3 regions of the Pseudomonas sp. LB3P25 genome follow, and region 1 is predicted to be linked to each of the others. Evidence: predicted binding sites of a transcription regulator. Region 1 holds the regulator's gene; each other region holds the start of a gene.
The links. The regulator sigma-54, encoded in region 1, starts transcription at its own class of promoters, with help from an activator protein. The targets are predictions, from matches to a motif close to ANTGGCATNNANNTTGCTNT.

Region 1 (3,504 bases):
CCGGCTGCGCACTTCTTCGAGCAGTTCGGGAAACCGCGACAAGTGACTCGGCAGGTTACGCGCATCGATGGATACGGCAACCAGCGGTTGTGCAAGCTCGGTGTGAATCAACGCGCGTTCGGCCAGTTCCGGCAACAAACCGGCGGGCAGGTTGTCGATGCAGTAGTAGCCGTTGTCCTCGAGAACATCGAGTGCGGTACTTTTACCTGAGCCGGAGCGGCCGCTGACGATGATCAAGCGCATGATTAATGACCGTTTTGCTCGTTCAGGACAACCTGATACAAGGCTTCATTACTCGGGGCGCTGCGCAGTTTTTCACGCACTTCCTTGCGATCGAGCATGCTGGCGATCTGGCGCAGTAGCTCCAGGTGCGCATCGGTGGCCGCTTGTGGGACCAGTAGAACGAACAACAGGTCAACCGGAGCGCCGTCGATGGCGTCGAAATCGATAGGGGCGTCCAAGTGCATCAAGGCACTAATGGGCGCGTCGCAACCCTTCAGGCGGCAGTGTGGGATGGCGATGCCGTTGCCAAAACCGGTGGAACCGAGTTTTTCACGGGCAATCAGAGCCTCGAAGACATCTTGCATCTCCAGATCCGGCACTTCCCGGGCGATCAGGTTGGCAATTTGCTCGAGGGCTTTCTTTTTACTGCCGCCCGGCACGTTCACGAGGGAACGGCCGGGGGTCAGGATGCTTTCAAGTCGGATCATGGGTTGGGAGTGTTAACGACCGGTCGCGCCCTGGAGGAGGCTTTGGGTCTTTTCCTTATGCTTTTTGAGTTGTTTATCGAGCTTGTCGGTGAGTGCGTCGATCGCCGCGTACATATCGGTATGTTCCGCGTTGGCGACCACTTCATTCCCGGGAATATGCAGCGTGGCTTCGATTTTCTGCTTGAGCTTTTCGACCGTCATCGTGACCTGCACGTTGGTTATCTTGTCGAAATGCCTCTCTAATCGTTGGAGTTTTTCGCCGATGTAGGTGCGAAGAGGTTCGGTCACTTCCAGTTGGTGTCCACTGATGTTGACTTGCATACAGCTTCTCCTTCGTTGCCAGTGCATAAAGCGGCAGGCAGAAATGCCTGCCACTGGAACGCTGTGGCGTGGCTCTACATCAACCGCTTGCGTTCGCTCGAAGGCGCGATCCCGAGGGATTCGCGGTACTTGGCGACGGTGCGGCGAGCCACCTGAATGCCTTGTGCCTCCAGTAAACCAGCGATCTTGCTGTCACTCAACGGCTTTTTCTGATTTTCCGCGGCAACCAGTTTTTTGATGATCGCGCGGATCGCCGTGGACGAGCATTCACCGCCCTCGGACGTGCTGACGTGGCTGGAGAAAAAGTATTTCAGTTCATATATGCCCCGAGGGGTATGCATGAATTTCTGCGTGGTCACCCGTGAAATCGTCGACTCGTGCATGCCCACCGCTTCGGCGATGTCATGCAGGACCAGCGGCTTCATTGCCTCGTCGCCGTACTCAAGAAAGCCGCGCTGATGCTCGACGATCTGAGTGGCTACTTTCATCAGGGTTTCGTTGCGGCTTTGCAGGCTCTTGATGAACCAGCGGGCCTCTTGCAACTGATTGCGCATGAAGGTGTTGTCGGCGCTGGTGTCGGCGCGGCGCACGAAGCCGGCGTATTGAGCGTTGACCCGCAGTCGTGGCACCGATTCCTGGTTCAGCTCCACCAGCCAGCGCTCGTTGTCCTTGCGTACGATCACGTCGGGAACGACGTATTCGGCTTCGCTGGATTCGATCTGCGAGCCTGGGCGCGGGTTGAGGCTCTGGACCAGTTCAATCACTTGGCGCAGTTCATCTTCCTTGAGCTTCATGCGACGCATCAGCTGGCTGTAATCGCGGCTGCCGAGCAGGTCGATGTAATCGGTGACCAGGCGTTTGGCTTCGATCAGCCAAGGCGTCTTGGCGGACAACTGACGCAATTGCAGCAGCAGGCATTCGCCCAGGTTGCGGGCGCCGATACCCGCGGGTTCGAATTGCTGGATGCGGTGCAGGACGGCTTCGATTTCGTCCAGCTCGATGTCCAGTTCCGGGTCGAAGGCTTCGAGAATCTCCTCGAGGGTTTCGTCCAGGTAGCCCTGATTGTTGATGCAGTCGATCAGGGTCACGGCGATCAGGCGATCAGTGTCGGACATCGGTGCCAGATTCAGTTGCCACAGCAGGTGGCTTTGCAGGCTTTCACCGGCCGATGTGCGGGTGGTGAAATCCCACTCGTCGTCATCGTTGCTCGGCAGGCTGCTGGCGCTGGTCTGGTAGACGTCTTCCCACGCGGTATCGACGGGCAGTTCGTTGGGGATACGCTCGTTCCAGTCGCCTTCCTCGAGGTTATCAACCGTCGGGGCGGTTTCCTGGTAGGAGGGTTCCTGAATGTCGGCGTTGGGTTGCTGTTCGGCTTTGTCGGCCAAGGGATCGGCGTTATCGAAGTCGTCGCCTTCTTCCTGGCGTTCGAGCATCGGATTGGATTCCAGGGCCTCCTGGATTTCCTGTTGCAGGTCCAGGGTCGACAATTGGAGCAGGCGGATGGCCTGTTGCAGCTGCGGTGTCATCGTCAGCTGCTGGCCCATTCTCAAGACTAGCGATGGTTTCATGGCAGGGGCTTAACACCTTATTCGCCGGCGCACATGCGCCATCCACTACAGGGCGCCGGAGCGCCAAACATAAGCAAATTATATGCCCGAAACTGCAGCGTTTGCCTAGAGCGCTGTAACAATAAAAAAATATTGATTTTTTATCGAGACAAGCGCCCGAGCAACCAGCCAGACACCTCAGTGCTTACAGGCGGAACTCATGGCCCAGATACACTTCCTTGACCAGGTTGTTGGCCAGGATGGTGGCAGAGTCACCTTCGGCGATCAGCTGGCCATCGTTGACGATGTAGGCGGTTTCGCAGATATCCAGGGTTTCACGGACGTTGTGGTCAGTGATCAGCACGCCAATGCCCTTGGCCTTGAGGTGATAGATGATCTGCTTGATGTCTCCCACCGAAATCGGGTCCACGCCGGCGAACGGTTCGTCGAGCAAGATGAATTTCGGGTTGGTGGCCAGTGCCCTGGCAATTTCCACGCGGCGGCGTTCACCGCCGGACAGGCTCATGCCGAGATTGTCGCGGATGTGGCTGATGTGGAATTCCTGCAGCAGGTTTTCCAGCTCCTTGCGACGACCGGTCTTGTCGAGCTCCTTGCGGGTCTCGAGGATCGCCATGATGTTGTCGGCTACCGAGAGTTTGCGGAAGATCGATGCTTCTTGCGGAAGATAGCCGATACCGGCCTTCGCACGACCGTGCATAGGCTGGTGGCTGACATCCAGATCGTCAATCAGTACGCGGCCCTGATCGGCCTGTACCAGGCCGACAATCATGTAGAAACAGGTGGTTTTGCCGGCGCCGTTGGGACCCAGCAGGCCGACAATCTGACCGCTGTCGATCGACAAGCTGACGTCACGCACGACCTGGCGGCTCTTGTAGCTCTTGGCCAGATGCTGAGCTTTCAGAGTT
Region 2 (3,504 bases), 2.8 Mb from region 1:
CGCACGGCGATGATGCCGTTGGGCAACACGTCGGCGACGGTCACGGTGATCGAACCGGTCAGGCTGTTGCCCTGCCCGGCCTTGCTGTCACCCTTGGTCGCGCGGTCGCCGCTGTAGCTGGCATCCAGACTCAGGTCGCCGCTGCCGAGCGGGTTATTCGTGCTGGGCGTACTGCCGAACAATGAGGACAGGCCAATGCTGGTCTTGCTGGTCTTGCCGACCTGGGAATTGGCGTTTTTGCTGGCCTGGGTCTTCTCGTTCAAGGTGATGGTGATGATGTCACCGACCCGGAACGCCTTGCGGTCGCTGTACAGGTTCTGTTCGAAACCGGCCTGGTAGATCGAGCCGTTATTGGCCGCAGCCGGCAGCGGCGTGCGCGGTAACACCGGGGCGTAGTAAGGGTCATTGGGCTTGGGCGTCGGACCGACGCAGCCCGAAAGCGCGGCGATCCCACTCAGTGCCAGAACAGATACATAGCGATTCATGACCCTACCTCACGGTGTTGCAGGCGACCTGATGGCCGCCTCATAGACTTGATTACAGATTCTGCGTTACGAACGAGAGCATCTGGTCGGCGGTGGAGATCACCTTGGAGTTCATCTCGTAAGCGCGCTGAGTGGTGATCATGTTGACCATCTCTTCAACGGTGCTGACGTTCGAGGTTTCCAAGGTGTTCTGCAGCGTGGTGCCGAAACCGGCCAGGCCCGGGGTGCCGACTTGCGGCGCGCCGCTGGCAGCGGTTTCCAGGAACAGGTTGTTGCCCACGGCTTGCAGGCCGGCCGGGTTGATGAAGTCGGCGGTTTGCAGGTTGCCGATCACCTGGGATGCCGGGTTACCGGCAACGGTGATGGACACGGTGCCGTCGCGACCGACCGTGAAGGTCTGGGCATCGTTCGGGATGACAATGGCCGGTTCCAGGGCGAAGCCGCTGGCGTTCACGATCTGACCGTTGGAGTCCAGGTGGAACGTACCGTCACGGGTGTAGGACGTCGTGCCGTCCGGCTGCAGAATCTGGAAGAAACCGCGACCGTCGATGGCCATGTCCAACGGCTGCTCGGTGGTTTGCAGGCTACCGGCGGTGAAGTTTTTCTGGGTGCCGACGATGCGCACACCGGTACCCAATTGCAGACCCGACGGCAGTTCACTGTCCTGGGTCGACTGGGCGCCTGGCTGGCGTTTGATCTGGTAGAGCAAGTCCTGGAACTCGGCGCGGTCACGTTTGAAACCCGTGGTCGACACGTTGGCCAGGTTGTTGGAAATGGTCGTCAGGTTGGTGTCCTGGGCGGACAGACCTGTTTTGGCAACCCATAGAGCCGGAAGCATTCGATTCTCCTCGTGCGCCTGTTTTACGGCGCGACGTTCTGATAATTAGCTGATCTGCAAGACCCGAGCCATGGCCTGGTCATCGTCTTTGGCGGTGTTCATCATCTTGATGTGCAGCTCGAACTGCTTGGCCAGCGCCAGCACCGAAGTCATTTCTTCCACGGCATTGACGTTGCTCGACTCAAGGAAACCAGACACCAGTTTGACGCCAGCATCGGCTTGCGCCGGCTTGCCGTCCTTGGTGTGGATCGAACCGTCCAGGCCTTTGGTCATGTTCTTGAAGTCAGGGTTAACCAGTTTGATGCGGTCGACTTCTGCCATCACGCGCGGACCTTCGCCCATCGCACGAATGCTGATGGTGCCGTCCTCGCCCACTTCGATTTGCTGCTCGGGCGGCACGGCAATCGGCCCACCATTACCCATCACCGGCATACCGTTGCCGGCCCGCAGCACGCCCAGGGCATCGACGTTCAGGCTGCCGGTGCGCACGTAGCTTTCGCCGCCGTCAGGGTTCTGCACGGCGATCCAGCCATTGCCTTGCACCGCGACATCGAGGTCACGACCGGTTTCCACCAATGCGCCAGGGGAGAAATCAGTGGCCGGACGTTCGGACAGGGCAAACGCACGCGCCGGAAAGCTGTCACCGAACACCGGCATCGAACGCGCCTGCTCCAGGTCTTTCTGGAAGCCGTTGGTGGAGATGTTCGCCAGGTTGTTGGCATGAGCCTTCTGCGCCAGTGCATTCTGGCTGGCGCCGGTCATTGCCACATAAAGGTACTTGTCCACGCTCTTTCCTCTGCATGCCGGACGTTTGCCGCCCACTGCTGTACTGCTGAGCCATAAGCAATTTGCAGACCAACTTTTTTCTGGCGGCGCAGGGCCCGGCAAACAAAGGACTTGAGGGGGTCAGGCGGGAAACGGGGATTGTGTCAAAGACGAAAAACCGGCGGTGTTATGCCGCTTACGGCAAGTGCCGACCTCTTCAGCTCAACACCGTCCTTGTAGCAGCTGCCGAGCCTGCGAGGCTGCGTTCGGCTGCGAAGCAGTCGTAAACCCGGTATGCACGGTTTTACTGATACACCGCGGTGGAGGTTTTACGACTGCTTCGCAGCCGAACGCAGCCTCGCAGGCTCGGCAGCTGCTACAGGGGTTTAGGCGCTGCCGGGTTCTTTGCCGACTTCATACTCACGCAGTTTGTTGGCAATGGTTGTATGCGAAACCCCCAATCGCTTGCCCAGCTGGCGACTGCTTGGATGTTCGGAATACAGGCGTTCCAATACCGCCTTCTCGAAGCGCCCGACAATCTCGTCCAATCCGCCCTCGAGCGAGAAATCGCCAAGCGGCTGACGCACGCCGTAGTCCGGCAGGCGAATATGTTCGGCCTTGACGGTCCCGCCCTCGCACAAGGAAACCGCCTGGAACAACACGTTTTCCAACTGCCGAACATTGCCCGGCCAGTGGTAATGACTGAGCCGTTCCATCGCCGCTGGCGCCAGTTTCGGCAGCGGGCAACCGATCTGCCGACTGGCCTGATCGAGGAAGTGCTCCACCAGCGGCGTCAAACCATCAAGGCATTCGCGAAGTGGCGGGATGTGCAGCGAAAGCACGTTCAAGCGGTGATACAAATCCTGGCGGAACTCACCGCGCGCGCACAATTCGGACAGGTCAACCTGAGTCGCGCAGATCACCCGCACATCCAGATAAACCTCTTCATCGCTGCCCACACGACGGAAGCAACCGTCCTGCAGGAAGCGCAGTAATTTCACCTGCAAGCGCGGGCTCATTTCCCCGACGCCATCGAGAAACAGCGTACCGCCCGCCGTCAGTTCCAGCAGCCCGAGCTTGCCTTCGGCCCGCGCCCCTTCGAAAGCGCCGGGGCCGTAGCCGAACAGCTCCGTCTCAGCCATGGATTCCGGCAGGCCGGCGCAGTTGAGCGCCATCAACGGTGACTGCCCCCGCGGACTCGCCAGGTGGCAGGCTCGCGCCAACAACTCTTTACCAGTGCCGGTTTCGCCTTCTATTAATAGCGGCGCATCCAGCGGCGCCATGCGCCTTGCTTCGCGCACCACCGCGGCCATCACCTTCGAGCTTTGGAAAATGCTGTCGAAGCCTCGCAGCTCCTGCTTGCGCACGTTATAGATGCGTTCACCGACCCGGTCGGCGCGGTGTAGCGTGAGTACC
Region 3 (3,504 bases), 630 kb from region 1:
GTTAAAAAGCAAGCGCCGTGCCGTTTAGTGATGAATGTGCGTCGCAACACACTTAAGCGTTGGTGTAGGAGTCTGTGCATGGCTGGTGTAATGGATGCGGTAAACCAGCGCACGCAACTGGTAGGGCAGAATCGCCTTGAGCTGTTGTTGTTCCGTCTCGACGGCCAGCAGCTGTATGGGATCAACGTGTTCAAGGTTCGGGAGGTGCTGCAATGCCCCAAACTGACGCTGATGCCAAAATCCAGTCCTGTCGTGTGCGGTGTGGCAAACATTCGGGGGGCGACCATTCCGATTCTTGATCTGGCCATGGCGACCGGTTCCGGTGCGCTGAAAGATCAAAGCAATCCCTTCGTGATCATCACGGAGTACAACACCAAGACCCAGGGTTTCCTGGTGCGGTCGGTGGAACGCATCGTCAACATGAATTGGGAGGAGATTCATCCGCCACCCAAGGGCACGGGACGCGATCATTACCTGACGGCTGTGACTCGGATCGACAATCAGTTAGTCGAAATCATCGATGTCGAGAAAGTGCTGGCAGAAGTGGCGCCAACACCGGAAGCGATTTCCGTCGGTGTGGTGGATGTCGAAACCCAGCACAAGGCGCTCTCTTTGCGAGTACTGACGGTCGATGACTCGTCGGTGGCGCGCAAGCAGGTAACCCGTTGTCTGCAGACAGTCGGTGTCGAGGTGGTGGCGTTGAACGACGGTCGGCAAGCGCTGGATTACCTGCGCAAACTGGTCGACGAGGGCAAGAAGCCGGAAGAAGAGTTCCTGATGATGATTTCCGACATCGAGATGCCGGAGATGGACGGGTACACCCTGACGGCCGAGATCCGTAACGACCCTCGCATGCAAAAGCTTCACATCATCCTGCATACTTCGTTGTCGGGTGTATTCAATCAGGCGATGGTCAAGAAGGTCGGTGCCGATGACTTCCTTGCCAAATTCCGTCCTGATGACCTGGCATCCCGGGTAGTCGACCGGATCAAAGCAGCAGACATCAGCTAGGGGCCTAATGCCCCTAACGGTTAACACGATTTAAGAGGCGGCATCTTTGTCTACGGGTAATTTGGATTTCGAACAGTTCCGGGTCTTCCTGGAAAAAGCCTGTGGCATTTTGCTCGGTGAAAACAAGCAGTACCTGGTCTCGAGCCGTCTCAACAAACTGATGGAACAGCAAGGCATCAAGTCCCTGGGTGAGCTGGTCCAGCGCATCCAGACCCAGCCGCGCAGTGGTTTGCGCGAGATGGTGGTGGATGCCATGACCACCAACGAAACCCTGTGGTTTCGTGACACCTATCCGTTTGAAGTCTTGAAGAACAAGGTGCTGCCCGCAGCGATCAAGGCCGCCCCTGGCCAGCGCCTGCGGATCTGGTCGGCGGCGTGTTCGTCGGGTCAGGAACCGTATTCGCTGTCGATGTCGATCGATGAGTTCGAGCGCGTGAACATGGGTCAGTTGAAGATGGGCGTGCAGATCGTTGCCACCGACCTGTCCGGCACCATGCTGACCAACTGCAAGACCGGCGAGTACGACAGCCTGGCCATCGGCCGTGGTCTGTCGCCCGAGCGCCTTCAACGTTATTTCGACCCGAAAGGGCCGGGGCGCTGGGCAATCAAGGCGCCGATCAAGAGCCGGGTGGAGTTTCGCTCGTTCAACCTGCTGGACAGCTACGCGAGCCTCGGCAAGTTCGACATCGTGTTCTGCCGCAACGTGCTGATCTACTTCTCCGCCGAGGTGAAGAAGGACATCCTGTTGCGCATTCACAGCACGTTGAAGCCAGGCGGTTATCTGTTCCTCGGTGCTTCCGAGGCGCTGAACGGTTTGCCGGATCATTACCAGATGGTCCAGTGCAGCCCGGGGATCATTTACCAGGCGAAGTGATGTAAAAAGCGCCAGGCATAAAAAACGGGAGTCCTCAAGGGCTCCCGTTTTTTATGCCTGCCGCTTTTTCTGAAAACACCACTGACCCTGTGGGAGCGAGCCTGCTCGCGAAAGCGGTGGGTCAGGCAATGCAGATGTCGATTGACATGACGCTTTCGCGAGCAGGCTCGCTCCCACAACGGATAAGTGTTCCCCGTGAGAAAGCGGCAGAAAAGCGGCAGGCGGCGGAAATCAGTTGCCGCTTTTCTGGCATTGCCACATTGCCACTGCCCGCAAAGCCCCGGTTTATGGCCTTTTTTGAATTGGCACGACGCTTGCTATGTCCCTGTTACGAAAAATCAGGTCACCCGAAGGTTTCCGACATGAGCATCAGCTTCGATAAAGCGCTCGGTATCCACGAACAAGCCCTGGGCTTCCGCGCTCAGCGTGCCGAAGTCCTGGCCAACAACATCGCCAACGCCGACACCCCGAACTACAAGGCTCGGGATCTGGACTTCTCGAAAGTACTCGCCGAGCAGAACGAGAAGACCAAGAGCGGCACTTTCGCCTTGAACATGACCAACAGCCGTCATATCGAAGCCGAAGGCCTGGGCAATGGCGACGAGTCGCTGCTGTATCGCACGCCGATGCAACCGTCGATCGACCAGAACACCGTGGACGCCCAGCTTGAACAGTCGAACTACGCGGAAAACGCGATCGGCTTCCAGGCCAGCTTCACCCTGCTCAACAGCAAATTCAAAGGGCTGATGTCAGCCCTGCGCGGAGAGTAAGCCATGTCTCTATCCAGTGTTTTCAACATTGCCGGTAGCGGCATGAGTGCCCAGACCACTCGCTTGAACACCGTCGCCAGTAACATCGCCAACGCCGAAACCGTCTCGTCGAGCATCGACCAGACCTACCGTGCACGGCACCCGGTATTCGCCACCATGTTCCAGGGCGGCCAGAGCGGCGGCAGCGATTCGCTGTTCCAGAACCAGGACGCGGCCGGTCAAGGCGTGCAAGTGCTGGGCGTGGTCGAAGACCAGAGCAACCTTGAAGCGCGCTACGAGCCGAACCATCCGGCGGCCGACGCCAAGGGCTACGTCTACTACCCGAACGTCAACGTGGTGGAAGAAATGGCTGACATGATTTCCGCGAGCCGTTCGTTCCAGACCAACGCCGAAATGATGAACACCGCCAAAACCATGATGCAGAAGGTCCTGACCCTCGGTCAGTGATAAGGGGCGACTCAGATGAGTGTTACCGATACCACCAGTGGTTTGAGCCTCAACGACATCCTGGCCAACTCCTCGATCAAGACCACCACCACGACTGATGGCCTGGCGTCGGCCACCAACAGCGCCACGGGCAGCAAAGCCCTGGGCAAGGACGCGTTCCTGCAGTTGCTGGTGACGCAACTGAAAAACCAGAACCCGCTGGAGCCGCAAGACAACGGTGCGTTCGTCGCCCAGTTGGCGCAGTTCAGCAGCCTGGAAGGCATCACCACGCTCAACGACACCGTCAGTGGCCTGGCGAGCAATTACAACTCGTCCCAGGCATTGCAGGCGTCGTCGCTGGTCGGGCGTTCGGTCATTGCACCGGGCGGCTCGGCGGTGGTCGATACCTCCAAGAGTTTCAAC

Region 2: ACYZTW_RS25280 (flagellar basal body rod protein FlgF) is a predicted target of sigma-54. The motif match lies at 2,164-2,183, and genes of this name have one in related genera.
Region 3: flgB (flagellar basal body rod protein FlgB) is a predicted target of sigma-54. The motif match lies at 2,187-2,206, and genes of this name have one in related genera.

What each region holds. Positions count from the first base shown of each region.
Region 1 is NZ_CM142711.1:1,214,164-1,217,667, forward strand. It holds gene rapZ (RNase adapter RapZ) at 1-243, opposite strand, end outside; gene ptsN (PTS IIA-like nitrogen regulatory protein PtsN) at 246-710, opposite strand; gene hpf (ribosome hibernation-promoting factor, HPF/YfiA family) at 723-1,031, opposite strand; gene ACYZTW_RS05215 (RNA polymerase factor sigma-54) at 1,106-2,599, opposite strand; gene lptB (LPS export ABC transporter ATP-binding protein) at 2,784-3,504, opposite strand, start outside.
Region 2 is NZ_CM142711.1:5,493,020-5,496,523, forward strand. It holds gene flgH (flagellar basal body L-ring protein FlgH) at 1-485, opposite strand, end outside; gene flgG (flagellar basal-body rod protein FlgG) at 538-1,323, opposite strand; gene ACYZTW_RS25280 (flagellar basal body rod protein FlgF) at 1,369-2,109, opposite strand; gene ACYZTW_RS25285 (sigma-54-dependent transcriptional regulator) at 2,475-3,504, opposite strand, start outside.
Region 3 is NZ_CM142711.1:1,840,802-1,844,305, forward strand. It holds gene ACYZTW_RS08060 (chemotaxis protein CheV) at 79-1,011, shown strand; gene cheR (protein-glutamate O-methyltransferase CheR) at 1,058-1,885, shown strand; gene flgB (flagellar basal body rod protein FlgB) at 2,248-2,655, shown strand; gene flgC (flagellar basal body rod protein FlgC) at 2,659-3,102, shown strand; gene flgD (flagellar hook assembly protein FlgD) at 3,118-3,504, shown strand, end outside.